DNA from 2 places in the Rhodococcus aerolatus genome. Region 1 is predicted to be linked to the other one. Evidence: predicted binding sites of a transcription regulator. Region 1 holds the regulator's gene; the other holds the start of a gene.
The links. The regulator LexA, encoded in region 1, represses DNA repair genes until DNA is damaged. The targets are predictions, from matches to a motif close to CGAACANNTGTTCG.
Positions count from the first base shown of each region.

Region 2: a site for LexA is predicted at 6,196-6,209, ahead of ACYVOF_RS13015 (CoA transferase subunit A). Genes of this name have one in related genera too.

Region 1 is NZ_BAAGQZ010000052.1:49,306-56,948, reverse strand. It holds gene hflX (GTPase HflX) at 1-1,532, shown strand, start outside; gene ACYVOF_RS19180 (hypothetical protein) at 1,574-2,329, shown strand; gene ACYVOF_RS19175 (hypothetical protein) at 2,443-2,631, shown strand; gene lexA (transcriptional repressor LexA) at 2,657-3,415, opposite strand; gene ACYVOF_RS19165 (LysM peptidoglycan-binding domain-containing protein) at 3,651-4,157, shown strand; gene nrdR (transcriptional regulator NrdR) at 4,436-4,900, shown strand; gene ACYVOF_RS19155 (vitamin B12-dependent ribonucleotide reductase) at 4,981-7,643, shown strand, end outside.
Region 2 is NZ_BAAGQZ010000034.1:8,839-16,481, reverse strand. It holds gene pcaDC (bifunctional 3-oxoadipate enol-lactonase/4-carboxymuconolactone decarboxylase PcaDC) at 1-883, opposite strand, end outside; gene ACYVOF_RS13045 (universal stress protein) at 946-1,419, opposite strand; gene ACYVOF_RS13040 (FUSC family protein) at 1,416-2,447, opposite strand; gene ACYVOF_RS13035 (acetyl-CoA C-acetyltransferase) at 2,444-3,655, opposite strand; gene ACYVOF_RS13030 (lyase family protein) at 3,652-4,818, opposite strand; gene pcaG (protocatechuate 3,4-dioxygenase subunit alpha) at 4,815-5,378, opposite strand; gene pcaH (protocatechuate 3,4-dioxygenase subunit beta) at 5,371-6,087, opposite strand; gene ACYVOF_RS13015 (CoA transferase subunit A) at 6,245-6,994, shown strand; gene ACYVOF_RS13010 (CoA transferase subunit B) at 6,991-7,617, shown strand.

The DNA.
Region 1 (7,643 bases):
ACAACGCCACCAGTGCCCCCGCGCCCGACGACCGCGACGCCGCCCTCGCCCCGAGCGAGCCCGCCGGCCCCGACGTGGTCGACCTCGACACCGCCGACGTGCCCGAGCTGCGCCCCGTGCGCGACCGGCGCGGGGCGGACCCCACCACCGGTGAGCTGCAGCTCGACGAGCGGTCGTCGCTGCGCCGCGTCGGCGGGCTGTCCACCGAGCTCACCGACGTCACCGAGGTCGAGTACCGCCAGCTGCGCCTCGAGCGCGTCGTGCTGGTCGGCGTCTGGACCGAGGGCACCGCCGAGCAGGCCGACGCCCGGCTCGTCGAGCTGGCCGCCCTGGCCGAGACGGCGGGCTCGGAGGTGCTCGAGGGCCTCGTGCAGCGCCGCGCCACCCCGGACCCGGCCACCTACATCGGCTCCGGCAAGGCCCAGGAGCTGCGCGAGGTGGTGCTGGCCACCGGCGCGGACACCGTGATCTGCGACGGCGAGCTGACCCCGGCCCAGCTGACGGCGCTGGAGAAGGTCGTCAAGGTCAAGGTCATCGACCGGACCGCGCTGATCCTGGACATCTTCGCCCAGCACGCCACGTCCCGGGAGGGCAAGGCGCAGGTCGCGCTGGCTCAGATGGAGTACATGCTGCCGCGGCTGCGCGGCTGGGGTGAGTCGATGTCCCGGCAGGCCGGTGGTGCCGGAGGTGGCGCCGGCGGCGGGGTGGGCACCCGCGGCCCGGGTGAGACCAAGATCGAGACCGACCGGCGCCGCATCCGCGACCGCATGGCCAAGCTGCGTCGCGAGATCCGCGCGATGAAGCAGGCCCGCGAGACCAAGCGCGACAGCCGCCGCCGCAACGAGGTGCCGGGTGCGGCCATCGTCGGCTACACCAACGCGGGCAAGTCGAGCCTGCTCAACGCGCTCACCGACGCGGGGGTGCTGGTGCAGGACGCGCTGTTCGCCACCCTCGACCCGACGACGCGGCGCGCCCAGCTGCCCGACGGCCGCGAGTACGTGCTCACCGACACCGTCGGGTTCGTCCGGCACCTGCCGACCCAGCTGGTCGAGGCGTTCCGCTCGACGCTGGAGGAGGTGGCCGGGGCCGACCTGCTGGTCCACGTGGTCGACGGCTCCGACGCGCTCCCCCTCGACCAGGTCTCGGCCGTGCGCCGGGTGCTGGTCGAGGTGGCCGAGGAGCGGGGGACCGAGCTGCCCCGCGAGCTCGTCGTGGTGAACAAGGTCGACGCGGCCGACCCGGTGGTGCTGGCCCAGCTGGCCGGGGTGCTGCCGGACGCGCTGTTCGTCTCCGCCCACTCCGGCGAGGGCGTCGACCGGTTGCGCGACACCCTGGCCGAGCTGCTGCCCCACCCCGCCCACGAGGTGCGGGTGCTGCTGCCCTACACCCGGGGCGACCTGGTGGCCCGGGTGCACCAGGAGGGTGAGGTGCTCGCCGAGGTCCACACCGCGGACGGCACCGAGCTGCACGCCAAGGTCCGCGGCGGGCTGGGCCACGTGCTGGCCGGCTTCGCCGTCGACCCGGTCCGCTGAGGCCGCTCCTCCCGCGGCTCGGCGGCGGCCTCGCCACCGTCGTGCTGCTGCTCGCCGGCGCGGGAGCCGCGTCGGCCGCGCCGGGGCCCGTACCGGCCCCGCAGGTGCGGTGCACCCCGGACGACCCCCGGCTCACCGAGCTCTCCGGGATGGTCGCCCGGGACGGGGACGTCCTGGCGGTCGGGGACGGCGGCGCGGCGCCGCAGGTGGTGCACCTCGACGCCGGGTGCGCCGCGACGGGGACGACCACGGCCGACGTCGACCCCTACGACGTGGAGGACCTCGCCGCCGGCCCGGACGGGACGCTGTGGCTCGCCGACACCGGCGACAACCGCCGCGCCCGCGACACGGTGGCCCTGCTCGTGCTGGACAGTGCGGCGGTGGGCGAGACCGGGGTCGTGCTGCACCGGCTCACCTACCCCGACGGGCCGCACGACGCGGAGGCCCTGCTCGTCGGCCGGGACGGGGTGCCGCTGGTGGTCACCAAGGAGATCGGTGGCGCCGCCGGGGTCTACGCCGCCACCGGTCCGCTCGCCACCCCCGGCCCGACCCCGCTGGCGCGCGTGGGCACCGTGACGCTCGGGCCCACGAGCACGCCGGGTGGGCCGCTCGGGTCGTTCGGCTCGGTGCTGGTCACCGGGGGCGCGGTCTCGCCGGACGGCACCGCGCTGGCGCTGCGCACCTACACCGACGCCTGGGTCTACGACGCGCCCGACGGCGACCTGCTGGCCGCGCTGGCCCGGACCCCGCTGCAGGTCCCCCTGCCGACGAGCCGCAGGGGGAGGCGGTCGCGCTGACCGCGGACGGCACCCTGCTCTCGGCGGGGGAGCAGGCCGGGGGGTCGGCCGAGCCCCCGGTGCGGGAGGTGCCCGGCGTGGTGGCCGCGCTGCGGGGCGGAGCTGCGGGTCCCGTGCCGTCCCCGCCGGCCTCGCCGTCCCCGGGCCCGGCCGCGGTGGTGCCGTCCCGCCCGGGCACAGCGGCGGCCTCGCCCGAGGGCGCCGCCGGCGGGGCGTCGAGCCGGGTCGTGGTCGGGGTGGCGGCCGCCGTGGTCCTCGCCGCGGCGGGGCTGGCGCTGGCGGTCCGCCGCTCCCGGCGGTAGCCCGCAGCGCCTTCCCGCCGCGGGCCTACAGCCGCCGCATCACGGTGACGACCTTGCCGAGGACGGTGGCCTCGTCGCCGTCGATCGGCTCGAACGCGGGGTTGTGCGGGAGCAGCCAGACGTGGCCGTCGCGGCGTCGGAACGTCTTCACGGTGGCCTCGCCGTCGATCATGGCCGCGACGACGTCGCCGTTGTCGGCCACCGGCTGCTGGCGCACCACGACCCAGTCGCCGTCGCAGATGGCGGCGTCGACCATCGACTCCCCGACCACGCGGAGCAGGAACAGCGAGCCGTCGCCGACCAGCTCGCGGGGCAGCGGGAAGACCTCCTCGACGGCCTGCTCGGCCAGGATCGGCCCGCCGGCGGCGATGCGGCCGAGGACGGGGACGAAGGTCGGGGTCGGCAGCTCGGGACCGGCCTGGGCGACTGCGGCGAGCTGGTCGGCGTCGCGGTCCTCGCGGGCGGCGGGGGCCTCGCCGGGCATGCGGACGTCGACGGCGCGGGGCCGGTTCGGGTCGCGCCGCAGGTAGCCCTTGCGCTCGAGCGCCTTGAGCTGGTGGGCGACCGAGGACGTGGAGGTGAGGCCGACGGCGTCGCCGATCTCGCGCACGCTCGGCGGGTAGCCGCGGTCCTCCACGGCCTCCCGGATCACCTCGAGCACGCGGCGCTGGCGGGGGGTGAGCCCGTCGGCGGCGGGGACGGCCTCGTCGGTGGTGCCCGTCGCCGGGCCCGCGGCCCGCCCGCCGGTCGAGCCCCGTCGCCCGCTCGTCTCGCCACTGCTCATCGTGGTCGTCCTCCCTCTCGTCTGCCGCCTCGCCCCGCCCGCGCCGGGCGTGCCTGCGGTGACGCCGACGGTATCGCCGCGGAGGTCACGGTTCAAACATGTGTTCGACCGACACGCCGGTTGCCGTCGAGATTGTCGGGGCGTCCTGGTAGACATCGCTCAGTTGTTCGATCGAACGGGTGTTCGAGGTCGGCGGGAGCCGGTCCGCGGCCCGTACCGGAGCAGGAGGTCCGCCATGAGCACCACCACCACCAGGCCCGTCGTCACCGGTCCCGCCCCCGCCGGGGCCCTCCCCGGCTCCGCCGCGCGCTCGGGCGGCGTCCCCCGCACCCCGGTGCGGCCGGCCCGGTCCCGGGACACCACGCGCCCGGGTGGCCGGCTCACCGCGTACGGCCCGGTCACCACCACCGCGCGCCCCGCCCGCCCGGCGGCCGCGCCGACGGCGGCCCAGGTGCGCACCCGGGTCGGCACCGCCCTGTCCGTCCTCGCCCTGCTGGCCGCCCTGGTCGTCGTCGGGGTCTCCCAGCTGCTCGCCCCGGGCACCCCGGGGGTGCCCACGTCGACGGCCGTGGTCCAGGTGCAGCCCGGTGACACCCTGAGCGCCATCGCGGGCCGCGCGGCGCCCGACGCCCCGCGCCAGGCGGTCGTCGACCGGATCGTCGAGCTCAACGGGCTCGGCTCCCCGGCGGTCCGCGCCGGGCAGACGATCACGGTGCCCGCGGCCGCCGCGGTGGTGCGCTGACGCGACACGCCGGGTGACGCCGCCGACACGCCTGAGGGCGTGCTCGTTCACGCGGGAGGGGCGTTCCTGCTTGCCCCACAGCTGGTGCCGGGATTACTCTCCACCACAACATCTAGTACTTACACGGATGTAGTTAGTCCACAGGTTGGGGTGGGTTGTCCACCGCCGGCCCCCAGGCTGTGCACCGGTCCGTCCACAGGGCCGGGGGTCGGGGAGCGGGCACGGCACCCGTCCCACCACGGTCCTCGACGCCACCGGCCGGGGGAGGGAGCAGCACCGTGCACTGCCCGTTCTGCCGCCACTCCGACTCCCGGGTGGTCGACTCCCGCGAGGCCGACGAGGGCCAGGCGATCCGCCGCCGGCGGTCCTGCCCGTCGTGCGGCAAGCGGTTCACCACCGTCGAGACCGCGGTGCTCTCGGTGGCCAAGCGCAGCGGGGTGACCGAGCCGTTCAGCCGGGAGAAGGTGGTCCGGGGCGTGCGGCGCGCGTGCCAGGGCCGTCCCGTCGACGACGACCAGCTCGACCAGCTCGCCCAGCAGGTCGAGGAGCAGGTGCGGGCCGCCGGGTCGGCCGAGGTCGGCAGCCAGGACGTCGGCCTGGCCATCCTCGGGCCGCTCCGCGAGCTCGACGAGGTCGCCTACCTCCGGTTCGCCTCGGTCTACCGCGCCTTCACCTCCGCGGAGGACTTCGAGAAGGAGATCCGGTCGCTGCGCGCGGCCGACCCCGCCCCACCGACCGCCTGAGCAGCACCGCCCGCACGCCCCAGCCAGCAGCACCACCAGCACCGAGCACCCAGCACCCAGCACCGAGAGAGGTCCTGCCCATGACCGAGACCGTCGGCCAGTCCACCAGCTCCGCGAGCCCGTCCTCGGACGGGCGCAAGCTCGGCCTGCGGATGGACCGCGTCTACACCACCGAGGGCGTCCACCCCTACGACGAGGTGACCTGGGCCCGCCGCGACGTGGTGATGACCAACTGGCGCGACGGCACCGTCAACTTCGAGCAGCGCGGTGTGGAGTTCCCCGAGAGCTGGTCGCTCAACGCCGTCAACATCGTCACCAGCAAGTACTTCCGCGGCGCCGCCGGCTCGGAGTCCCGGGAGCAGAGCCTGCGCCAGCTCATCGACCGGGTGGTCAGCACGTACACGGCCGCCGGCCTCGAGCACGGCTACTTCGCCTCCGAGACCGACGCGGAGATCTTCGACCACGAGCTCACCTGGATGCTGCTGCACCAGGTGTTCAGCTTCAACAGCCCCGTGTGGTTCAACGTGGGCACGAAGTCGCCGCAGCAGGTCAGCGCGTGCTTCATCCTCGCCGTCGACGACACGATGGACTCGATCCTGAACTGGTACCGCGAGGAGGGCCTGATCTTCAAGGGCGGCTCCGGTGCCGGGCTGAACCTCTCCCGCATCCGCTCGTCCAAGGAGCTGCTGTCCTCGGGCGGCACCGCCTCGGGCCCCGTCTCCTTCATGCGCGGCGCCGACGCGTCCGCCGGCACCATCAAGTCCGGTGGCGCCACCCGCCGCGCGGCCAAGATGGTCGTCCTCGACGTCGACCACCCCGACATCGTGGAGTTCGTGGAGACGAAGGCCAAGGAGGAGAACAAGATCCGCGTGCTCCGCGACGCGGGCTACGACATGGACCTCGGCGGGTCGGACATCACCAGCGTCCAGTACCAGAACGCCAACAACTCGGTCCGCGTCTCCGACGACTTCATGCGCGCCGTCGAGCAGGGCGGCGAGTTCGGCCTGCGCGGTCGCCAGGACAACGAGGTCATCGAGACCGTCGACGCGAAGTCGCTGTTCCACACCATCGCCCAGGCGGCGTGGGAGTGCGCGGACCCGGGCATCCAGTACGACGGCACCATCAACGACTGGCACACCTGCCCCGAGTCGGGCCGCATCTCCGCGTCCAACCCGTGCAGCGAGTACATGCACCTGGACAACTCCAGCTGCAACCTCGCCTCGCTGAACCTGATGTCGTTCCTGACCGCCGACGGCGGGTTCGACTCGGCCACCTTCGGCAAGGCCGTCGAGCTCATCATCACCGCGATGGACATCTCGATCTGCTTCGCGGACTTCCCGACCGAGCCCATCGGCGACACCACGCGGAAGTTCCGCCAGCTGGGCATCGGCTACGCCAACCTCGGCGCGCTGCTCATGGCCACCGGGCACGCCTACGACTCCGACGGCGGCCGGGCGCTGGCCGCGTCCATCACCTCGCTCATGACGGGCACCGCCTACAAGCGCTCCGCCGAGCTGGCCGGGGTCGTCGGGCCCTACGAGGGCTACGCCCGCAACGCCGACGCCCACAGCCGGGTCATGCGCAAGCACGCCGCGGCCAACGACCTCGTCCGCACCCTGCACGCCACCGACGGCTCCGTGCACAAGGCGGCCACCGCCGCCTGGCAGGAGGGCCTGAAGATCGGTGAGCGCAACGGCTGGCGCAACGCCCAGGCCTCCGTGCTCGCCCCCACCGGCACCATCGGCTTCATGATGGACTGCGACACCACCGGCATCGAGCCGGACTTCTCGCTGGTCAAGTTCAAGAAGCTCGTCGGTGGCGGGTCGATGCAGATCGTCAACCAGACGGTGCCGCGCGCGCTGACCTCGCTGGGCTACCAGGAGGAGCAGGTCGAGGCGATCGTCGAGCACATCGCGGCCAAGGGCCACGTCATCGACGCCCCCGGCCTCAAGCCGGAGCACTACGAGGTGTTCGACTGCGCCATGGGCGAGCGCGCCATCGCCCCCATGGGCCACGTCCGGATGATGGCCGCGGCCCAGCCGTTCCTGTCCGGGGCCATCTCCAAGACGGTGAACATGCCGGAGACGGCGACCGTGGCCGAGGTCGAGGACATCTACTTCCAGAGCTGGAAGCTCGGCATCAAGGCGCTGGCCATCTACCGCGACAACTGCAAGGTCGGCCAGCCCCTCTCGGCCGGCAGCTCGGGCTCCAAGTCCTCGGACAAGACCGCGGCCGTCGAGGTCGTCGCCGCGGGCCCGACGCGCAAGCGCCTGCCCAAGAAGCGCTCCGGGCAGACCGTCTCCTTCGCCGTCGGCGGTGCCGAGGGCTACGTGACGGCGGGGGAGTACCCCGACGCCGGGCTCGGCGAGATCTTCGTCAAGATGAGCAAGCAGGGCTCCACCCTCTCGGGGGTCATGGACGCCTTCTCCATGGCGATCTCCATCGCGCTGCAGTACGGCGTGCCGCTGGAGACCTACGTGTCGAAGTTCGTCAACATGCGCTTCGAGCCGTCGGGGATGACCGACGACCCGGACGTCCGCATCGCGAGCTCGGTGGTGGACTACCTGTTCCGCCGCCTGGCCCTGGACCACCTGCCCCGGGAGAAGCGCGCCGAGCTGGGCATCTTCTCCGCGGAGGAGCGCGCGGCGCAGGTCGCGGCGACGGACTACTCCGCCCCGGGCACCGCGCCCGCGGTCGCCGACGTCGAGGTCGACGTGGAGGCCCTGCGGTCCGGGGTCGACAC
Region 2 (7,643 bases), on a different contig from region 1:
GCTCGGTGGTGGCCGCCACCGCGCGGTCGACGTGGGCGTCGCCGAGCACCGCGCGGCGCACCGCCATCCCCGCGCGGTGCAGCTCGTCGTGCTGCGACGCCCCAGTCGCCGCTGCCAGGTGCTCCAGCAGCAGTGCGGTGACGGCCCCGGCGGCCTCGAGGTTGGCCAGGTGCGCGGCCCCCTCGACGACCTCCAGCCGTGCCCCGACGACCCCGTCGGCGATGACGCGCTGGTGCTCCGGCGGGGTCGCCGGGTCCTCGCTGCCACCGATCACCAGGGTGGGGACGGCGATGCGGCCGAGGTCGGGACGGGCGTCCCAGGCGGCGAGCACCTCGCAGCAGGCGGCGTAGCCGTCGTCCGGGGTGGCGGCGACCATGGCCCGGGCGTCGGCCACCAGCCGGGGGTCCCGGGCGGCCAGGCCGGGGGTGAACCACCGCTCGACCACGGCCTCGGCGATGCTCGCCGTGCCGCCGGCGCGGACGGCGGCGGCCCGGTCGGTCCAGCTCGTCGCCCCGCCGAAGTGGGCGCTGGTGCACAGCAGGGCCAGCGAGGCGACGCGGGTCGGCTCGTGCACCGCCAGCCACTGCCCGGTGACCCCGCCGAGGCTGAGCCCGACGACGTGCGCGCGGGCCACACCGAGGTGGTCGAGCACGGCGAGCACGGCCGCCCCGAGGTCGGCGGCGGTGAGCTCGTGGTCGGGCAGCGCGGTGCCGCCGTGGCCCGGCAGGTCGACCCGCACCACCCGGTGGCGCCGGGACAGCGGGCCCACCTGCGGGTCCCACATCGCGCGGGTGGAGCCGAGCGAGCCGAGCAGGACGACGACGGGCGCGTCCGCACCGGCGCTCGCCGGGTCGGTGACGTCGTGCGCGGGGACGGTGCTCACGGGCTGCACGGTGCTCACGGGCTGCTCCACGGGGTCGGGGTTCACGGGTCGGGGGTCACGGCTCAGGGGACGACGGTCACGGGCCAGCGGCCCGAGCGGACGAGGCGGGCGGCCAGCGAGCCGACGAGGCGGTGCCCGGCGGACTCCGAGGCGCCGACGACGACGAGCTCGGCGTGCACCTCGTCGGCCACCCGGCTCAGCTCGGCGAGCGGGTCTCCGACGACGACGCGGTAGTCGACGTCCAGGCCGAGGCGGGCGGCCCCGTCGCGGACCTCGGTGCCGATGTCGTCGGCGATCTCCGCGGCCGTGCTCGCCACCGTCGCCCCCGCTCCCGGGGTCAGCGCGGCCAGCGAGCCCAGCGTGGTGGGGGCCTGCACGTGCACGACGACGAGGCGGGCGCCCTGGCGGCGGGCCAGGCCGGCCGCCCACGCCCCGGCGCGCCACGAGGTGCGGCTGCCGTCGACCCCGGCGAGCACCACGGTGGCGCCGTCGGTGCCGAGCTCGAAGCCGCCCGAGGTGTCCCAGCCGGTGCTCACGGCGTGCTCCGGGCGCGGTCGCGCAGCACCAGCGTCAGGCCGATCGCCACGGCGACGCCGAGCGCGGTGTCCAGCGCGCGGTCGCCGAGCAGCTGGCCGGCGGGCACGGGCCGGGCCAGCAGCCCGACCAGCAGAGCCAGCGGGGTGATGGCCACCAGGGCCAGGGCGTAGTTGCGCACCACCACGAGCTCGGCCAGCACCTGCAGCACCACCACCAGCAGCACCACGGCCACCCCGCTGGGGTGCAGCGCCAGCAGCCCGGCGGCGACGACGAGCCCGGCGGCGGTGCCGGCGAGGCGGGCGACGGCCCGCACCAGGCGCCCGATCACGTCGGGCGCGGCCATCGGCACCACCGCCGCGACCATGGCCCAGTACGCGTGGCCCAGCCCGAGCGCGGTGGAGGCGCCGCCGGCCAGCAGCGGGGCGAGCAGGTAGCGCAGCAGGTGCAGCCGCGCGCCCGGGCGGCGCAGCGTGCCGGCCCAGTCGGGGGCGGCGAGCCGGGGCGTGACGGGCCCGCGCCCCCACCGGGCCGAGCCCACGACGACGGCGAACGCGGCGGCCGCCCCGGCCACGAGCACGGCCGTGCCGACGTCGGCCGCCGTGGCGGGGACGGAGGCGACGACGGCGAAGCCGAACACCAGGAACAGCGGGCCCGGCGGGCGCCACGCGGCGCTGTCGGCGAGCACCGCGCCGGCCACGGCGACGAGCGAGGCCACCACCACGGCCCACCACGCCGCCCCCGGCAGCAGGGCGACGGTGGCGCCCAGGCCGACGGCCGCGGTCAGCGCGGCGCCCGCCGTCAGCTGCATCCCCGCCCGGTCCGGCAGCGCGGCGTCGCGGCCGTAGACCGAGGCGAACGCCCCGAACGCGGCGTACACCGTCCACCCCACGTGGCCGGTGAGCACGAGCGCGAGCAGCGGCACGCCGACGGAGACGCCGCAGCGCAGCGCGGCCCGGTGCGCGCCGTCGTGCGGGCCGACGCGGACCAGCGCGGCGCCGACCTGCCGGGCGGTGGACGGGGGCGTCACGCGAGCCGCTCGAACACCGCCGCCAGCCCCTGGCCGCCGCCGATGCACATGGTCTCCAGGCCGTAGCGGCCCTCGCGACGGTCGAGCTCGCGCAGCAGCGTGACCAGGATGCGCCCGCCCGTCGCGCCCACGGGGTGGCCCAGGGAGATGCCGGAGCCGTTGGGGTTCAGCCGCGGGTCCTCCGGGTCCAGGCCCCAGGTGCGCAGCACGGCCAGGGTCTGCGCGGCGAAGGCCTCGTTGAGCTCGACGAGGTCGAGCTGGTCCATGCTCAACCCGGCGCGGCCCAGGGCGGCCTCGGTGGCGGGCACGGGACCGATGCCCATGGTGCGGGGGGCGACCCCGGCCACGGCCCAGCTGACGAGGCGGGCCAGCGGGCGCAGGCCCAGGGCGGCCGCCTTCTCCGGGGTGGTCACGATCGCGAGGGCCGCACCGTCGTTCTGGCCGGACGCGTTGCCCGCGGTGACGGTCGAGTCCGGGTCGTCCCGGCCGTAGATGGCCTTCAGCTTCCCCAGCGACTCCAGGCTGGTGTCGGCGCGGATGTGCTCGTCGGTGTCGACCAGCTGCGGGTCGCCCCGGCGCTGCGGGACGGGCACCGGGACGAGCTCGTCGGTGAAGCGTCCGGCGTCCCGCGCGGCCGCGGCCTTGCGGTGCGAGGCCAGGGCGAGCGCGTCCTGGTCCTCGCGGCTGATGCCGTGCTCGCGGCGCAGGTTCTCCGCCGTCTCGATCATCCCGCCGGGGACGGGGAAGTGCTCGCCGCCCGCCGTGACCCGGCCGCGGCCGAGCCGGTCGACCAGGCCCGCGTCGGGTCCGCGCACGCCCCAGCGGATCTTGCTGGTGTAGTACTCGGCCTGGCTCATCGACTCCGCACCGCCGGCCAGCACGAGCTCGCTGGCCCCGGTCTGCACCTGCATGCACGCGTTGAGCACGGCCTGCAGCCCGGAGCCGCACCGGCGGTCCACCTGCTGGCCGGGGGTGCCGATCTCCAGGCCGGCGTCGAGCGCGGCGACCCGCCCCAGCGCGGGGGCCTCGCCGTTGGGACCGGCCTGGCCGAGGATGACGTCGTCCACGTCGTCGCCGGTGATGCCGGTGCGCGCCACCAGCTCCCGGATGACGGTGGCGGCGAGGGCCTGCACCGGCACGTCGCGGAACTGGCCGCCGAACCCCCCGACGGGGGTGCGCAGCGGCTCGCAGATGACGGCGTCGGTCACGGTGTCTCCAGTCGGTGGGTGGGTCGGGCGTCCAGGGTGCGGTCGACGATCTCCCCGGCGTGCCCGGTGTCGGGCGGGGTGTCGCTCAGGGCGGGGGTGCCGGTGAGGGCGAGGTTGGCCGCGCACCGCTCGGGGTTCACGCGCAGCCCGGTCAGGCTGGTGCGCAGCTGGTGGGCGGCCCCGCCGGCGAGGCGGAGCAGGTCGGTCACCGTCTCCCACTCGGCGTGCCAGCCGCCGGTGGCGCGGGCCAGCTCGTGGTCGGCGTTGGCCAGCACGGTGGCGACCAGCCCGGGGCAGCGGCGGGATGCCGCACGGGCGGTGACGGCGGCGACGGGGTTGGCCTTGTGCGCCATGGCCGACGAGGCACCCGGGTGCGCCTCGGCCACCTCGCCCACCTCGGTGCCGGCGAGCCACACCACGTCGGTGGCGGGCTTGGACACCGCCGCGGCCACGGCCCCCAGCGCGGTGGCCAGGGCGACGACGCGGTGGCGCTCGGTGTGCCAGGGCACCGCCTGCCGCGGCAGGCCCAGCTCGTCGGCCAGCGCGTCGGCCACGGCGAACCCGTGCGGGTGCAGCGCGGCCAGGGTGCCTGCGGCCCCGCCGAGGGAGACGGGCAGGGCCGCCACGGCGGCCAGCAGCCCGGCCAGGGCCGCGTCGAGCCCGGTGCACCAGCCCGCGGCCAGCGCGCCGACCGTGGTGGGCACCGCCTGCTGCCCCAGCGTCCGTGCGGCGCAGGCGGTGTCGCGGTGGTCCCGGGCCAGGTCGGCGGCCGCGTCGGCGGCGGCGGCGAGGTCGGCGAGCACCAGCGGGGCGGCGCGGCGCACCAGCAGCACCAGAGCGGTGTCGACCACGTCCTGGCTGGTCGCGCCCGGGTGCACGGCCCCGGCGGGGACGGGGGCCGCGGCGCGCAGCAGCCGCACCACCTCGAGCACCGGGTTGCCCGCCGCGGCCGCGGCCCGCCCCAGCGCGGGCACGTCGACCTCCATCGTGGCCGCGGTGGCGGTGACCGCGGCGGCGTGGTCGGGGTCGACGAGGCCGTGGCGGGCCGCGGCCCGGCTCAGCGCGGCCTCGACGTCGAGCAGCGCCCTCACCCAGGCGTCGTCCCCCAGGGCGGCGCCGAGCTCGGCGCCGCCCAGCACGGGGTCGAGCAGCGCGCCCCTCACACGGCCAGGAACGGGGTCTGGGCCGCGCCCTGCAGCGCCACGGTGAGCGCGTACCCGCGCTCGGTGGCGGTGGCCACGAGGCGGTCGCGGCGGTCGGCGGGCAGTGAGGCCAGCAGCGGGTCGGTGGCGTTGGCGTCGGCCTCGTCGGGGAAGTAGAGCCGGGTGACGACGCGGTCGAGCAGGCCGCGGGCGAAGACGGAGACATCGACGTGCGGGGCCTCGGTGCGGCCCTCCTCCGCCGGCAGCGGGCCGGGCTTGACCGTGGTCAGGCGCACGGTGCCCGTCGCGTCGGCCTCCCCGCGGCCGAAGCCGCGGAAACCGGGCGGGGTGGGGTCGGCGGCCCCGCGGGGGTCGTCGGGGTGGTCGAAGCGCCCGGCGGCGTCGGCCTGCCAGGTCTCCACCATCGCATCGGGCACCGGGTCACCCGCGCCGTCGAGCACGGTGACGGCCAGCTCGAGCGCACCGGGGGCGTCGGCGGGGACCACGACCGCGCCGTCGTCCCAAGAAAGTCCGATGTGGAGGTACGGTCCGACGGTCTGCGAGGGCGTCAGCTCAGGCATGCTCGCCCTCGCCCTCGAAGATGCTGGCGCCGGTGCCGCGCAGCACCACGTCGAAGCGGAAGCCCAGCGCCCAGCTCTCCTGCGTCACGGTGTGGTCGTAGGCGCTGACGAGGCGGTGGCGCGCGTTCTCCGGCACCGCGTTGTAGATGGGGTCCTGGGGGAACAGCGGGTCGTCGGGGAAGTACATCTGGGTGACGAGCCGCTGGGTGAAGGCGCGGCCGAACAGCGAGAGGTGGATGTGCGCGGGCCGCCAGGCGTTGGCGTGGTTGCCCCAAGGGTAGGCGCCGGGCTTGATGGTGGTGAAGCGGTACCAGCCCTGCGCGTCGGTCACCACGCGGCCCAGGCCGGTGAAGTGGGGGTCCAGCGGGGCGGGCCAGGAGTCGCGGGCGTGCCGGTAGCGCCCGGCCGCGTTGGCCTGCCAGATCTCCACCAGGGTGTCGGGCACGGCGCGGCCGTCGGAGTCCAGGACGCGGCCGGTGACGATGATGCGCTGGCCCTGCGCCTCCCCGCCGAGGGCCAGGGTGAGGTCGTCGTCGCCCTCGCGCACCCGGTCGTGGCCGAACACCGGGCCGGTCAGCTCGGTGAGCCGCTGCGGGGTGACCACGAGCTCCTCGCTCGGGTGGCGGAGCTTCGTGGAGCCGTACTCGGGGGAGTCGAGCGGCGCGTGGGTGTCCACCGCGGCCGGGTAGCTGGGGGGCAGGTGGAGCACGGTGACCTCGGCTCAGTCGGGGGTTCGTGCGGTGTGCGCACGCGCGGACGCAGTGCGAACGAGACTAGGCGGCGGTGCGGCCCCGGGCAAGACGTCGTGTGCGCAGTGCGCACGCATGTTCTCAGGGCGTGCGACGCGGGTTACAGTGCCGACCATGATGGACAAGGTGGTCGCATCGGCGGCCGAGGCGGTGGCGGACGTCGCCGACGGGGCGTCGATCGCGGTCGGCGGGTTCGGGCTCTGCGGGGTGCCGGAGGCGCTCATCGAGGCGCTGCACGCCCACGGCGCGACCGACCTGGAGACGGTGAGCAACAACTGCGGCGTCGACGGACTGGCGCTGGGCATCCTGCTCGCGGCCGGTCGCATCCGGCGCACGATCGGCTCCTACGTCGGTGAGAACAAGGAGTTCGCCCGGCGCTACCTCGGCGGCGAGATGGAGGTCGAGCTGACCCCCCAGGGCACGCTGGCCGAGCGGCTGCGCGCCGGGGGCGCCGGCATCCCCGCGTTCTACACCCCGGCCGGGGTGGGCACCCAGGTCGCCGAGGGCGGTCTGCCTTGGCGCTACGACGGCAACGGGGGCATCGCGGTGGCCAGCCCGCCCAAGGAGGTGCGGGTGTTCGGCGACCGGCGCTACGTCCTGGAGGAGGCCATCACCACCGACTTCGCCTTCGTGCGCGCGTGGAAGGGCGACCGGCACGGCAACCTCGTCTACCGGCTCAGCTCGCAGAACTTCAACCCGGACTGCGCCTCCGCGGGCCGGGTCACGATCGCCCAGGTCGACGAGCTCGTCGAGCCCGGCGAGCTCGACCCGGCCCAGGTGCACACCCCCGGGATCATGGTCCAGCGCGTGGTGCACGTGCCGGACGCCCCCAAGCGCGTCGAGAAGCGGACGGTGACCCCCCGATGAGCCTGAGCAGGGACGACCTCGCGGCCCGGGTGGCCGCCGAGCTGCACGACGGGCAGTACGTCAACCTGGGCATCGGCATGCCGACCCTGGTGCCCGGTCACATCCCGGACGACGTCACCGTGGTGCTGCACTCGGAGAACGGCGTGCTCGGCGTGGGGCCGTACCCCTACGACGAGGACGTCGACGGCGACCTCATCAACGCGGGGAAGGAGACCATCACCACCCGCGACGGGGCCAGCTTCTTCGGGTCCTCGGCCAGCTTCGGGATGATCCGCGGCGGGCACGTCGACGTCGCGGTGCTCGGGGCCATGCAGGTCAGCGCCACCGGCGACCTGGCCAACTGGATGATCCCCGGCAAGATGGTCAAGGGGATGGGCGGGGCGATGGACCTCGTGCACGGTGCGGAGAAGGTCATCGTGATGATGGACCACACCTCGCGCGACGGGGAGCCCAAGGTCCTCGAGGTGTGCACCCTGCCGCTGACCGGGCAGGGCTGCGTCGACCGGATCATCACCGACCTCGCCGTCATCGACGTGACCCCCGACGGGCTCACCCTCGTCGAGTGCGCTCCCGGCGTCAGCGAGGACGAGGTCCGCGAGAAGACCGGCGCCACGCTGCACTGAGCGACCTCGCGATTAGCCCACATCGC